Regions from separate parts of the Massilia sp. 05N420 genome, predicted to be linked through region 2. Evidence: predicted binding sites of a transcription regulator. Region 2 holds the regulator's gene; the other holds the start of a gene.

Region 1 (7,177 bases), on a different contig from region 2:
GCGAGTCGCCGGCCTTGAAGGTGAACTGCGCCGGATCGTGGCCGATGCCGGTGCGCGCGCGCACCCAGCCCTTTTCGGAGACGATCACCGTCACCGGCTCGTCGACGATCTTCTGTTCGGCCACGGCCTTCTGCGCTTCCTCGATCAGGGTGCGGCGGTCGTCGCCGTACTGTTTCGAGTCGGCTTCGATCTCGCGGATGATCAGGCGCTTCATGGAAGACGGATTGTTCAGGATGTCTTCCAGCTTTTCCTTCTCGCCACGCAGCTCGGCCAGCTCCTGCTGGATCTTGATCGCTTCCAGGCGCGCCAGCTGGCGCAGGCGGATCTCGAGGATGTCCTCGGCCTGGCGCTCCGACAGGCGGAAGCGCTCGATCAGCGCGGCCTTCGGCTCGTCCGAGTTGCGGATGATGGCGATGACCTCGTCGATGTTCAGCAGGACGGTCTCGCGGCCTTCCAGGATGTGGATGCGGTCGTTGACCTTGCCGAGCTTGAACTCGGTGCGGCGGCGCACCGTCACGAAGCGGTAGTCGATCCACTCCTGCAGGATTTCGGTCAGGCCCTTCTGGCGCGGACGGCCGTCGCCGCCGATCATCACCAGGTTGATCGGGGCCGAGGTCTCCAGCGAGGTATGCGCCAGCAGCATCAGCATGAACTCGGCCTGGTCCTGGTTCTTCGACTTCGGCTCGAACACCAGGCGCACCGGGGCCTCGCGGCCCGATTCGTCGCGCACGGCATCCAGCGCACCGAGGATGGTCTGCTTCAGCGCCAGCTGCTCGGGCAGCAGGGTCTTCTTGCCGGCCTTGATCTTCGGGTTGGTCAGTTCTTCGATCTCTTCCAGCACGCGCTGGGACGACACGCCCGGGGGCAGTTCGGTGACCACCGCCTGCCACTGGCCGCGCGCCAGTTCCTCGATCTTCCAGCGTGCGCGTACCTTCAGCGAGCCACGGCCGGTGGTGTAGATGTCGGCGATGTTCGAGGCCGGGGTGATGATCTGGGCGCCGCCCGGGTAGTCGGGGCCCTGCACCAGCGTCATCAGCTCGGCGTGGGTGATCTTCGGGTTGCGGATCATCGCCACCGCGGCCGCCGCCACTTCGCGCAGGTTGTGCGAGGGGATCTCGGTGGCCATGCCGACCGCGATGCCGGAGGCGCCGTTCAGCAGCAGCATCGGCAGGCGGGCCGGCAGGGTGCGCGGCTCTTCGCTGGAGCCGTCGTAGTTCGGCTGGAAGTCGACCGTGCCCATGTCGATCTCGTCGAGCAGCAGGCGCGATACCGGCGTCAGGCGCGCTTCGGTGTAGCGCATTGCCGCCGCGCCGTCACCGTCGCGCGAGCCGAAGTTGCCCTGGCCGTCGATCAGCGGATAGCGCAGCGAGAAGTCCTGGGCCATGCGCACCAGCGCATCGTACACGGACTGGTCGCCGTGCGGGTGGAGCTTACCGAGCACGTCGCCGACCACGGTCGCCGATTTGCGCGGCTTCGCCGTCGGGCCCAGGCCCAGTTCGTTCATCGAGTAGAGGATGCGGCGCTGGACCGGTTTCTGGCCGTCGGACACGTCCGGCAGCGCGCGGCCCTTGACGACCGAGACCGCGTAGTCCAGGTAGGCGCGCTCGGCGAAAGTGGAAAGGGTGAGCGTTTCGGCATCAATGCCGGCCGGCTCGTGTTGTTGTTCGAAGAGGCTTGCTTGGCTCATGTTCTATCTATTCGTATTCGGTGCGTGGGCACGCCGTGCCCACGCATTACGTGCGCATCAAATGTCCGCTTCCGTCTCGTTACCGTGCTCTTCCAGCCATGCGCGGCGGGCGGCGGCTTCGCCTTTACCCATCAGCATATTGAAGCGCGCCGACGATTCGGCCAGGTTGTAGTCGCCGAAGGCCACCGGCAGCAGGCGGCGGGTATCCGGGTTCATCGTGGTTTCCCACAGCTGTTCGGCGTTCATCTCGCCGAGACCCTTGAAGCGGGAGATGCTCCACACGCCTTCCTTCAGGCCTTCCTTCTTGAGCTTGTCCTCGATCGCCAGCAGTTCGCCGTCGTCCAGCGCGTACAGCTTCTGGATCGGCTTCTTGCCGCGCGCCGGCACGTCGACACGGTACAGCGGCGGACGCGCGACACACACGTGGCCGTTCTTGAACAGGGCCGGGAAATGCTTGAAGAACAAAGTGAGCAGCAGCACCTGGATGTGCGAGCCGTCGACGTCCGCATCGGAAAGGATGCAGATCTTCCCGTAGCGCAGGCCGGACAGGTCCGGCGTATCGTCCGCGCTGTGCGGGTCGACGCCGATCGCCACCGCGATGTCGTGGATCTCGTTGTTGGCGAACAGGCGGTCGCGGTCGGTCTCCCAGGTGTTCAGCACCTTGCCGCGCAGCGGCAGGATGGCCTGGAATTCCTTGTCGCGGCCCATCTTGGCCGAGCCGCCCGCGGAATCGCCCTCGACCAGGAACAGTTCGTTGCGGGTGATGTCGGTCGATTCGCAATCGGTCAGCTTGCCCGGCAGGACGGCCACGCCCGAGGACTTCTTCTTCTCGACCTTCTGCAGCGAACGCAGGCGGGATTGCGCCTGCTTGATGACCAGTTCGGCCAGCTTCTTGCCGTAGTCGACGTGCTGGTTCAGCCACAGCTCGAGCGGCGGACGGGTGAAGGTCGACACCAGTTTCACGGCGTCGCGCGAGTTCAGGCGCTCCTTGGTCTGGCCCTGGAACTGCGGATCCAGCACCTTCGCCGACAGCACGAACGAGACGCGCGCGAACACGTCTTCCGGCAGCAGCTTGACGCCCTTCGGCAGCAGCGAGTGCATCTCGACGAAGCTCTTCACTGCGCCGAACAGGCCGTCGCGCAGGCCGGATTCGTGGGTGCCGCCGCTGACCGTCGGGATCAGGTTGACATAGGATTCGCGCACCACGGCGCCTTCCTCGGTCCAGGCCACGACCCAGGCCGCGCCTTCGCCTTCCGCGAAGCCCTCATCCCCTGCAGCCGCATATTGCGCGCCTTCGAACAGCGGGATCACGGTCTGGCCCTGGCCCACGGTCTGGGCCAGCGCTTCAAGCAGGTAGCCGCGCAGGCCTTCGTCGTAGCGCCAGGTTTGCGTATCGCCGGTCTTTTCGTTGGTGAGGGTGACGGTGACGCCCGGCAGCAGCACGGCCTTCGAACGCAGCAGGCGCTGCAGCTCGGCCATCGGGATCGTCGGGGAGTCGAAGTACTTGCCGTCCGGCCAGGCGGTGACGCGGGTGCCGTTCTTCTTGCCGCCGCGCTCGGCCGGGTTGGAGCTCAGCGGCTCGACCACGTCGCCGTGCTCGAAGGCCAGCTGGTGCACGCCGTTGCCTTGCTCGTCCTTGCGCCAGACGGTGATTTCGAGGCGCTTCGACAGCGCGTTGGTGACCGACACGCCGACGCCGTGCAGGCCGCCCGAGAAGGCGTAAGCGCCGCCCGAACCCTTGTCGAACTTGCCGCCCGCGTGCAGGCGCGTAAACACGATCTCGACGGTGGAGACGCCTTCCTCGGGGTGGATGCCGACCGGGATGCCGCGGCCGTCGTCCTCGACCGTGATCGAGCCGTCCGTGTTCATCGTCACGGCGATGTTCTTGCAGTGACCACCCAGCGCCTCGTCCGAGGCGTTGTCGATCACTTCCTGGATGATGTGCAGCGGGTTCTCGGTGCGCGTGTACATGCCCGGACGCTGCTTGACGGGCTCCAGTCCCTTCAGGACCCGGATGGATGATTCGCTGTAGTCGGTTGCAGTTTTCTTGGTGGCCATGCTGGATAGTTGTATGTCGAATGCCTGCGCATTCTATCTTGTCGGGCGGAAATGAGAACGCCAAACGACGCGGCAAAAGGCGCCAGTGTCGGTGCTTACGCGCTTTTTGGGAAGAGTGGCTAACGCAACACTGTATGGAAATACAGTATTTTTGCCTGTTGCGCCGAAGTTTGCAAGTGCTGGATGTGAGATTCTGTAAATGGGAATCGTGCGCGCCTATGGCAGGGCTATAGTGAGTTCATGGCAGAGGACAATGAAGACCGTGAAACTGCGGGGGCGCCGCGCGTGCCTGACCGGCGCGCGTCTGGAAATGCGTCGCGCTACCTGCGGCAGGGCGATACACCCTTGAATCTGGCCGGCCGCGTGTTGCGTTCGCGCTGGCGCGCCCTCAGCGACCGCTTCAGCCGCGACTTCATGCGGCGCACCCTGCGCATCGGCGTTTCCGCCCGCATCTTTCATCCGGAACCGGGCGCCGTCGGCCTGCGCAGCAAGAACCTGCAATACCTCGAAGAGTCGATCGCGCAATGGGTGATGTCGCGCGATGTGCTGGTCTTCATGGTGCCGACCGTGAACACCGGTGGTTTGCTCCACCCCAGCAACATCACCATGCGCCATTACGCGCGCCACCTGGACGGGCTGGTGCTGCAGGGCGGGGCGGACGTCTCGCCGATGACCTATTCCGAAACGCCCACCAGGCCCGAATGGAACGGCGACCGCGCGCGCGATGTATATGAACTGGAGCTGCTGCACGAGTTCGTCGACGCCGGCAAGCCGGTGCTCGGCATCTGCCGCGGTTGCCAGCTGATCAACGTCGCCTTCGGCGGCACCCTCTACCAGGACGTCGCCACCAATGTCCCCGATGCCCTGGCCCACGTGCACGAAGACTACGACGCCCACCGCCACGCCATCGTCTTCCCGCACGGTTCCTCGCTGGGCAAGATGTTCCCCGACCAGAAGCGCCCGATCGTGAATTCCATCCACCACCAGGCCGTCAAGGACCTGGGCCGCGACATCCACGTCGAGGCGATGTCGGACCCGGACGGGATCGTCGAAGCGATCCGCTACCAGCGCGCACCCTTTGTGATGGGGCTGCAGTGGCATCCGGAGTTCCACCGGGCGAAGGGGACGGAGCTGCTGGATTGTACGCCGGTGCTGGATGAGTTTTTGCGGGCTGCGCGCGAGACGCGGCTTTAAATAACTACCGTCGTCCCTGCGATTGACCACCGTCGTTCCCGCTATTGTTACCGTCGTCCCCGCCTTCGCGGGGACGACGAGATCATGCGCGGCAACGAGGTATTTCGCTTGCACAGCCATCAAACTGCCTCCATAATCTAAATGAGAATCATTCTCATGAAAACAAGGAGGCCCAATGGACGACGATTTTTTGGACGACACCCCCGCATCCGGCACCCCCAGCACCCGCCACGCCCTCTTGATCGCGGCCCTGCTGCACCTGATGTCGCAGTACACGATCCGCAGCGCCAAGCGCGACCCGCGCAATCCCGACGACGAAGGTCCCTGCGTCAAACTGGCTGCCGTGATCGAGCGCCACCTCGATGCCCTGGCGCGCCTGCCGGACGCCGAGCCGGTGCTGCGCGCCACCTGCGAGCAGCTGCGCGTGAAGTGGGAAGACCTGGTCGACAGCCGCATGCCGGCGCCAGCCAGGCGGCCGCTGTTGTCGCGCATCCTGCGTCCGGGGATGTTCAAGACCCCGGCGCTGGCCACCTGAGCCGGCGGGAGTTCAGTCCAGCCAGGTGCGCAAGGCCGCTTCGCCGTCCGGCGTGAAAGCCAGCACGCGCGAGTCCGGCACGCGCCCGGCCCAGCCCAGTTGCTGGAAACGGTCGAGGAGTAGCGTGCCGAGCTGGCCGGCCAGGTGATGGCGGCGCTCGCTCCAGTCCAGGCAGGTGCGGCAGAAGGGCCGGCGCGATGCCGGCAGCCTGTCGAGATCGATGCCGAGGGCGCGCACCGCGCCGCGGCCCGCATCGGTCAGATTGATGCCATCGGCGCCGAGAGAAAAAGCGCCGCGCTGCGCCAGGTGCTCGTAGATCAGCACGCCCAGCTCGCCGGCCAGGTGGTCGTAGCAAACCCTGGCCTTGCGCAGCGCCGGCTCGCGCGGACTGGAGCGCATCCGCACGGCGCCGGTGCCGAAGGCCACGCCCATCAGTGATTCCAGCAATTGCGCGACCTCGGCATCGGCGATGCGGAAGTAGCGGTGCCGGCCCTGCGCCTCGACGGACAGCAGGCCGGCATCCTGCAGCTTGGCCAGGTGGCCGCTGATGGTCTGGCGCGTGACGCCGGCGGCGTCCGCCAGTTCGGTCGCGGTCAGCGCCATGCCGCTCATCAGAACGGTGAGCACTTCGGCGCGCGCATGGTCGCCGATCATGGCGGCGATATTCGTGATGTTCGGTCCGTCCCTCATGCTTCGATGCTAACCGAAGCATCGGGGGATGGCAAAGGACTAGAGTGGCCCTGTCCATCACAAGGAGTCCACATCACCATGATTACCTGCTTCATCCGTTACGAAATCGACCCCATCCAGAAAGAGGCCTTCCGCCGCTACGCGGAAAACTGGGGCCGCATCATTCCTCGGCTGGGCGGACGCCTGCTCGGCTACTTCCTGCCGCACGAGGGCACGAATTACGAGGCTTGGGGCCTGGTCGGCTTCGACAGCCTGGCCGCCTACGAGGCCTACCGCGCTCGCCTGAGGCAGGACGAGGAAGCGTGTGCCAACTTCACTTTCGCGCGCGAAAGCAGATTCATCCTGCGCGAGGAACGCAGTTTCACTGAACTGGTGGAAGGCACTTTCCAGTCGGAGCCGCAGCGATGATCGCCGTGATCTTCGAAGTCGATCCGGACCCGGCGCACCGCCAGGAATATCTCGGTACCGCAGCCGCGCTGCGCGCCGAACTGGAGGCCATCGACGGCTTCATCTCCGTCGAGCGCTTCGAATCCCTGAGCCGGCCGGGCAGGCTACTGTCTCTGTCGTTCTGGCGCGACGAGGAGGCGGTGCGGCGCTGGCGCACCCAGGCCGCGCACCGGGAAGCGCAGGCGCGCGGGCGGCAGGGCGTGTTCCGCGGCTACCGCCTGCGCGTGGCCGAGGTCGTGCGCGACTATGGCCTGCACGACCGCGAGCAGGCGCCGTCGCTTACCTGGAACCTATCCCAGTAGGCCGGAGTCGCTCCTGACGCGCCTGGCAAGCGGGTGCTGCGTTGCTCGTCGTTGCATGGCTCGCCATGCGGCCTCCTCGCGCCTTGCCCGCACTTGCAATGCATCGTCATGAGCTTCCCCCCGCCTACCGGGAAAGGTTCTTAGGACGATAGATGGCGCAGAGCTTGTGGCCGTCGGGATCGCGGACGTAAGCGAGATACATCTTCCCGATGCTGCCTTCGCGCAAGCCCGGCGGCTCTTCGATCGAGGTGCCGCCCTGCGCGA
Region 2 (7,177 bases):
CGCAGCCGTTCTACGTGAACGCGCCGTTCGGCATCACGCTGGCGCACAACGGCAACCTGACCAACCAGGCCCAGCTCAAGGACGAGCTGTTCCGCATCGACCGCCGCCACGTCAACACCGGTTCCGATTCGGAAGTGCTGCTGAACGTGCTGGCCCACGAGATCCAGACCGCCGCCGACGGCTACTCGCTGGATCCGGATGCCATCTTCAAGGCGGTTGCCATGGTGCACAAGCGCGTGCGCGGCGCCTATGCCGTGATCGCCCAGATCTCCGGCCACGGCCTGCTGGCCTTCCGCGACCCCTTCGGCATCCGTCCGCTCTGCCTGGGCGTGAACGAGACCGAGAACGGCCCCGAATACCTGGTCGCCAGCGAATCGGTGGCGCTCGAGGGCCTGGGCTTCCGCTTCGTGCGCGACATCGCGCCGGGCGAGGCGGTCTTCATCGACGACGCCAGCCAGCTGCATTCGCGCCAGTGCGCCGAGAACCCGTCGCTGAATCCCTGCGCCTTCGAATACGTCTACCTGGCCCGTCCGGACTCCGTCATCGACGGCGCCTCGGTCTACGCGACCCGCCTGCGCATGGGCGAATACCTGGCCGACAAGATCCGCGAGGAGATCCCGGTCGAGGAAATCGACGTCGTGATGCCGATCCCGGACTCATCGCGTCCGGCCGCGATCCAGCTGGCGCTGAAACTGGGCGTCGAGTACCGCGAAGGCTTCATCAAGAACCGCTACATCGGCCGCACCTTCATCATGCCGGGCCAGGGCATGCGCAAGAAGTCGGTGCGCCAGAAGCTGAACGCGATCGCTTCCGAGTTCAAGGACAAGAACGTGCTGCTGGTCGACGACTCGATCGTGCGCGGCACCACCAGCCGCGAGATCGTGCAGATGGCGCGTGAAGCGGGCGCCCGCAAGGTCTTCTTCGCCTCGGCCGCGCCGCCGGTGCTGTACCCGAACGTGTACGGCATCGACATGCCGACCCGCGACGAGCTGATCGCCCACGGCCGCACCGTGGAAGAGGTGTGCCGCGAGATCACGGCCGACCGCCTGGTCTACCAGGACATCGAGGCGCTGAAGAAATCGATCATGGACGTGAATCCGGCGCTGACCAGCGTCGAGGCGTCCTGCTTCGACGGCGTCTACATCACCGGCGACATCTCGCCGGAGTACCTGGACAGGCTGGAGAACCACCGCCACAAGAGCTCGGGCAAGTCGTCCGAGGATCTGGTGCGGACCCAGCTGAATCTGAACCCGCCGGTAGCGGCGGAGTAAATCACGTATCATCGTACGGGCGCCTCGGGCGCCCGTTTTCATTTGTACCGACACGATCATGAGCGACACGAACAACTACGGCTTCACCACCACCATCCTCCACAACGACCGCCGCAAGACCATCGAGCAGGGCTCGCTGCACAAGCCCATCCACACCTCGGTGGCCTTCGGCTATGGCGACGCGCGCCAGCTGGCCTCGGTCTTCCAGGGCAAGGAACCGGGCTTCCGCTACGGCCGCCAGGGCAACCCGACGGTGTCGGCGCTGGAAGACAAGATCACCAAGATGGAAGACGGCGTCGCCACCCTGTGCTTCGCCACCGGCATGGCAGCGATCGGCGCGCTGGCCCAGGCGCTGCTGAAGGAAGGCGACCACGTGGTCTCGTCCAGCTTCCTGTTCGGGAATACCAACAGCCTGTGGAACACGGTGGCGGGGCAGGGCACCGAGGTCTCCTTCGTCGATGCCACCGACGTCGCCAACGTCGAAGCGGCGCTGCAGCCCAACACGCGCCTGGTGTTCGTCGAGACCATCGCCAATCCGCGCACCCAGATCGCGGATCTCGCGCGCATCGGCGAGCTGTGCCGTAGCAGGGGCATCCTCTACGTGGTCGACAACACCATGACCACGCCCTGGCTGTTCCGCCCGAAGGCGGTCGGCGCCGGCCTGGTGGTCAATTCGCTGACCAAGTCGATCGGCGGCCACGGCATGGCGCTGGGCGGCGCCCTGACGGACACCGGCCTGTACGACTGGAGCGCCTATCCGAACATCGCGCCGAACTTCCGCAAGCAGCCGGCCAAGGCCCAGGGCATGGCCCAGCTGCGCGCCAAATCGCTGCGCGACTTCGGCGCCTCGCTGGCGCCGGAAGCCGCCCACCACATCGCCGTCGGCGCCGAGACCCTGGCCCTGCGCATGGACCGCACCTGCGCCAACGCGTTGGCGCTGGCGAAGATGCTGGAAGCCGACCAGCGCGTCGCCGCCGTCCACTACCCGGGCCTGCCTTCGCACCCGCAGCACCGCATCGCTACCAGCCTGTTCCGTGCCTACGGCTCGCTGTTCAGCTTCGAGCTGAAGGAGGGCATCGACTGCTTCGACTACCTGAACCGCCTGCAGATCGCGATCCCGGCCAGCAACCTGGGCGACACCCGCACCCTGGTGATCCCGGTCGCGCACACGATCTTCTTCGAGATGGGGCCGGAGCGCCGCGCCAGCATGGGCATCGCCGAATCCCTGATCCGGGTGTCGGTGGGCATCGAGGATACGGCGGACCTGCTGGCCGACTTCGGCAACGCGCTGGCCGACTGAACACGGCGTTTTATCCATAGCGAATTGTCATAAAACAAAGGCAAGTCTATGATCGCTCTCACCAATCATGTGGAGAGAGACGATGAAACGACTTGCATTTGCGGTGCTGATGCTGGCCGCCGGGATGGCCTGGGCCGACGATCTCGGCGATGCCGAAAAAGCCTTGCGCGCCAAGGAATACGGCAAGGCCTTGCCGATCTACACGAAGCTGGCGAACGCCGGCAATGCCGAAGCGCAGTTCCGCCTGGGCGAAATGTACTGGTATGGCGACGGCACCGCGGTCGACATGGGCAAGTCGCAGGACTGGCTGCAGAAGGCCGCAGCGTCCGGCCATGGCGGCGCGAAGGAGTCGCTGGCGGTCCTCAAGGAGCGCGAACAGCGTGCCGGCGACCTGGCTTACTGGACCGGCTACAAGGGCGATGACCTGGTGACGGGCAAGTACGCCTGCCCGATGCCGAAGATCCCGCAGGTGTCGAAGACCAATGAGGACATCAACCGGGTCAGCACCGCGATCGCGCAATGGGAAACCTGCTACAACGACTTCGTGGCCGGCGTGAACCAGGCGCCGCCGGGCGTCAAGCGCATCCCGGCCGACATCCTCAAGCTGATGAGCCCGCACGAAGCCGAGCAGGCCGCCTCCCGCATCGATGACGTCACGGTGGCCGTGATCAGCCGCCGCCAGGCCGAGGCGCTGAATTTCACCTCGGAGCGCGACGCCTGGTACACGGCAACCCAGTCCTTCGTGGCGGAATCGAATGCCAAGAGCGAGGCGAACAAGCGCCAGCTCGACGTCGAGAACCGGCGCGCGGCCGATGCCAGCAACGAATACAACCGCAGGGTCACGCAGGGCGCGACCTTCGCCCAGCCCGCGTCGACCGGCAAATAAGGCTTGTATCGGGAGCGACGATGAAACGACTTGCATTTGCGGTGCTGATGCTGGCCGCCGGGATGGCGCGGGCCGACGATCTGGGCGATGCCGAAAAGTCCTTGCGCGCGAAGGAATACGACAAGGCCTTGCCGATCTTGACGAAGCTGGCGAACGCCGGCAATGCCGAAGCGCAGTTCCGCCTGGGCGAGATGTACTGGCATGGCAACGGCACCGCGCCCGACCTGGGCAAGTCGCAGGCCTGGCTGCAGAAGGCCGCCACCGGCGGGCATGGCGGCGCGAAGGAGACCTTGGCGATCCTGAAGCAGCGCGAGGAGCGCGCCGCCGACCTGGCTTACTGGACCGGCGGCTACAAGGGCGAGGAGCTGGTATCGGGCAAGTTTGCCTGCCCGATACCGAAGCTTCCGGTGGTCTCCAGGACCAATGAGGAAATCAACCGCATCCAGGCCGAGATCGCCCAGTGGGAAACCTGCCACAACGATTTCGTCGCCAACGTGAAGCAGGCGCCGCAAGGCGGCAAACGTATCCCGCCCGACGTCTTCAAGTTGATGAGTCCGCGTGAGGCCGAGCAGGCGGCCGGCCGCGTCAACGATGCCCTGACGGGCGCCGCCATGCGCCGCCAGGCCGAGGCGCTGGCCTTTGCCGGCGACCGTGACGCCTGGTACGCGGCCACCGAAAAGTTTGTCAACGAGGCGAACGCCAGGACCGAGGACGACAAGCGCCGCCATAACGACGAGCAACAGCACGCACGGGAAGCCAATGATTCCTACCTGCGTAAAATGGGGGAGCAGGCGCCGCGTCCGCAGCGCTCGTGGGGCGGCAACAAGTAAGGATTGTTGAGCTGGCAGGGCTGTGGGGGTATGATAAATTTCTTTTTCACAGCCCTGCTTCACAGCTCTTTTCCATGAAGACTCTCCTGTTATGCGTCGCATTGCTGGCGGCCGGCACCGTCCGTGCCGACGAGCTGGCCGATGCCGACGCCCTGTTCGCCAAGAAGGCCTATCCAGAAGCCCTGCAGAAGTACACCAGGCTGGCCAATGCCGGCAACGTCACGGCCCAGCAGCACCTGGGCGAAATGTATTTTTACGGCGAAGCCGGCGCCATCGACATGGACAAGGCCACCGCCTGGTTCCGCAAGGCGGCGGCCAAAGGCAATGCCGTCGCCATCGCCTCGCTCGAGATGATGAAGCAGCGCGAGCTCCGCCGCGCCGACATCGACTACTGGATGACGAAATACGACGGCTCGGATGTCCGTACCGACGAGTACCGCTGCCCGGCGCCGCGCTTCCCGGCGGTGTCGCGCCAGACCGAGGAGATCGACCGCTACAGCGCGAAGATGAAGACCTGGCAGGATTGCTACAACCGCTATGCCGAGCACCTGAATGCGGTCACCCCGCTGAGCAAGCGTATTCCCGAGGACGTCCGTAAACTGATGACCAAGGCCGAATACGAGACGGCAAGCAAGCACCTGGACGCGGTGCAGGAGGGGCTGTCGGAAGACGCCAGGATCAGCGCCAAGATGGTCGTGGCCGACTTCACGGTCTGGCGCGACGCCACCGACGCCTATGTCAGCCAGCACAACGAGATCGTCAAGAGCGGGCCGACGCCCGAACGCGAGAAGGACCTGGAAGCGCGCAAGAACAACTATAACGGCGCAGGCACGAAGTAAGCCGTCCGCCGAATGAGAAACGCCCCGCAGGCGCAAGCCGGGCGGGGCGTTTATTTTGCCAAGTGGCAAAAATTAGTGCCGGCTCGGTGCCGGCTTAGTGCCAGCTCAGTGCCAAGAGCGCAGCAGGCCGACGGCCAGTCCTTCGAGCGCGAACTCGTCGGTGTGCGGATCGACCGTGATGACGGAGAAGTCCGGGTTTTCCGGCAGCAGTTCGATGGTGCCGCCGCTCTTGCGGTAGCGCTTGACGGTGACTTCGTCGCCGATGCGGGCGACTACGATCTGGCCGTTCTTTGCCGAATCCACTTTCTTGACGGCCAGGAAGTCGCCGTCGCAGATGCCGGCGTCGCGCATCGACCAGCCCTTGACCTTCAGCAGGAAGTCGGGCTTGCTCGAAAACATGGCCGGGTCGACCGAGTAGGTGGCCTCGACATGTTCCTGGGCCAGGATCGGCGAACCGGCGGCGACGCGGCCGACCAGCGGCAGCGACATCAGCAGGGCAGCCGGGACTGCCGGTACCGGAGCGGGTTCGGCTGCGGCGCCGACCAGGCGGATGCCGCGCGAGGTGCCGGGGGAGATTTCGATCGCGCCCTTGCGCGCCAGGGCCTGCAGGTGTTCCTCGGCCGCATTGGCCGAGCGGAAGCCCAGCTCCTGCGCGATTTCGGCGCGGGTCGGCGGGAAACCGGTGTTGTCGATCGCTTCCTTGATCAGGTTGAGGATCTGTTCTTGCCGTGCGGTGAGCTTGAGCATGTCAAAGATTAATTCGTAGGTGAGCGGTAGTGCGGGGCGAACCCGATACCCTGTATTTTTGTACAGTATTGCGCCGGGCGCAAGGGGAATCCGTGCGATTTGCCGGTTTTTTTTGCCTGCCGGGCACAGCCGATGCTCGGTAGGCAAGCCGGGCCGCCAACGCGGCCTCGAAATGGCGATTGAGCTCTTGACGTTTTTGCGGTTATAATGTCGGGCTTTCCCTTCCCACACTCGTCTTGACGCCGAGGTGGGCATTTGTTTAAACGTCCTTAAGGAGTGTTGCATGCGTCATTATGAAATCGTGTTTATCGTCCACCCGGACCAGAGCGAGCAGGTTCCGGCGATGATCGAGCGCTACAAGACCACGGTCACCTCGCGCGGCGGTAACATCCACCGCGTCGAAGACTGGGGCCGCCGTCAAATGGCTTACCAGATCCAGAAGCTGCCGAAGGCACACTACATCTGCATGAACATCGAGTGCGACAACGAGACCCTGGTCGAGCTGGAAACCGCATTCAAATTCAATGATGCCGTGCTGCGTCACCTGACCGTCAAGATGAAGAAGGCCGAAACCGCGCCGTCGCCGATGATGAAATCGGTGCAGCGCGAAGACGCAGCCAAGAGCCATCGCGCCGAGCAGGCAGCTGCTCCGGCCGCAGCCGCTTAATTCTTAATCTTAAGAAAGAAGCGCGCAAGGGCAGTGAACGAGCTGTTGCTGGTCGCAAGCATCGCGGAACGCGATGCCCTGCGCTACACCCCGGCCGGTATCCCCATCGTCAGCGGCATCCTGCAACATGGATCGCAGCAGGTGGAAGCAGGGATTGCCAGGCAGGTCGAATTCGAGATCACCGCGCTGGCCGCGGGCGATGTTTCGAAGCGATTTGCCGACGCCGAACTCGGTGCCGTCTACGAGTTTCGAGGGTTCATGGCCAGGAAGAACCGCAACAGCAAAGCCCTGGTGTTTCACATCATTGATTTCATTTAGATAGATACAGGAGCCTAAAATGGCATTCGGTAAAAAGTTCGACAAAAACAAAGCCAAGGAAAAACTGAAGCGTAAACAGCAGAACCCGCTGTTCAAGCGCAAGAAGTTCTGCCGCTTCACCGCTGCAGGCGTGGAACAGGTTGACTACAAAGACGTCGACACCCTGAAGGATTTCGTCCAGGAAAACGGCAAGATCATGCCGGCACGCCTGACCGGTACCAAGGCGCACTACCAGCGCCAAGTGGACACCGCCATCAAGCGCGCCCGCTACCTGGCCCTGCTGCCGTACACCGACCTGCACAACGCTTAATCGTCGGTC

Evidence for each region. Region 2 encodes LexA, which represses DNA repair genes until DNA is damaged. Its sites were predicted from a motif close to ACTGTATNNNNATACAGT; they were not measured.
Region 1: the regulator LexA is predicted to act here: its motif matches at 3,875-3,892, upstream of AC1DIX_RS04120 (DNA topoisomerase IV subunit B).

What each region holds. Positions count from the first base shown of each region.
Region 1 is NZ_JBFTMX010000005.1:24,944-32,120, reverse strand. Features, by position in the region: gene parC (DNA topoisomerase IV subunit A) at 1-1,687, opposite strand, end outside; gene AC1DIX_RS04120 (DNA topoisomerase IV subunit B) at 1,745-3,745, opposite strand; gene AC1DIX_RS04115 (gamma-glutamyl-gamma-aminobutyrate hydrolase family protein) at 3,986-4,939, shown strand; gene AC1DIX_RS04110 (hypothetical protein) at 5,115-5,474, shown strand; gene AC1DIX_RS04105 (ArsR/SmtB family transcription factor) at 5,487-6,164, opposite strand; gene AC1DIX_RS04100 (NIPSNAP family protein) at 6,243-6,572, shown strand; gene AC1DIX_RS04095 (antibiotic biosynthesis monooxygenase family protein) at 6,569-6,913, shown strand; gene AC1DIX_RS04090 (VOC family protein) at 7,038-7,177, opposite strand, start outside.
Region 2 is NZ_JBFTMX010000042.1:58,858-66,034, reverse strand. Features, by position in the region: gene purF (amidophosphoribosyltransferase) at 1-1,271, shown strand, start outside; gene AC1DIX_RS22420 (cystathionine gamma-synthase family protein) at 1,330-2,571, shown strand; gene AC1DIX_RS22415 (tetratricopeptide repeat protein) at 2,654-3,457, shown strand; gene AC1DIX_RS22410 (tetratricopeptide repeat protein) at 3,478-4,287, shown strand; gene AC1DIX_RS22405 (tetratricopeptide repeat protein) at 4,362-5,126, shown strand; gene lexA (transcriptional repressor LexA) at 5,232-5,873, opposite strand; gene rpsF (30S ribosomal protein S6) at 6,157-6,540, shown strand; gene priB (primosomal replication protein N) at 6,574-6,858, shown strand; gene rpsR (30S ribosomal protein S18) at 6,878-7,168, shown strand.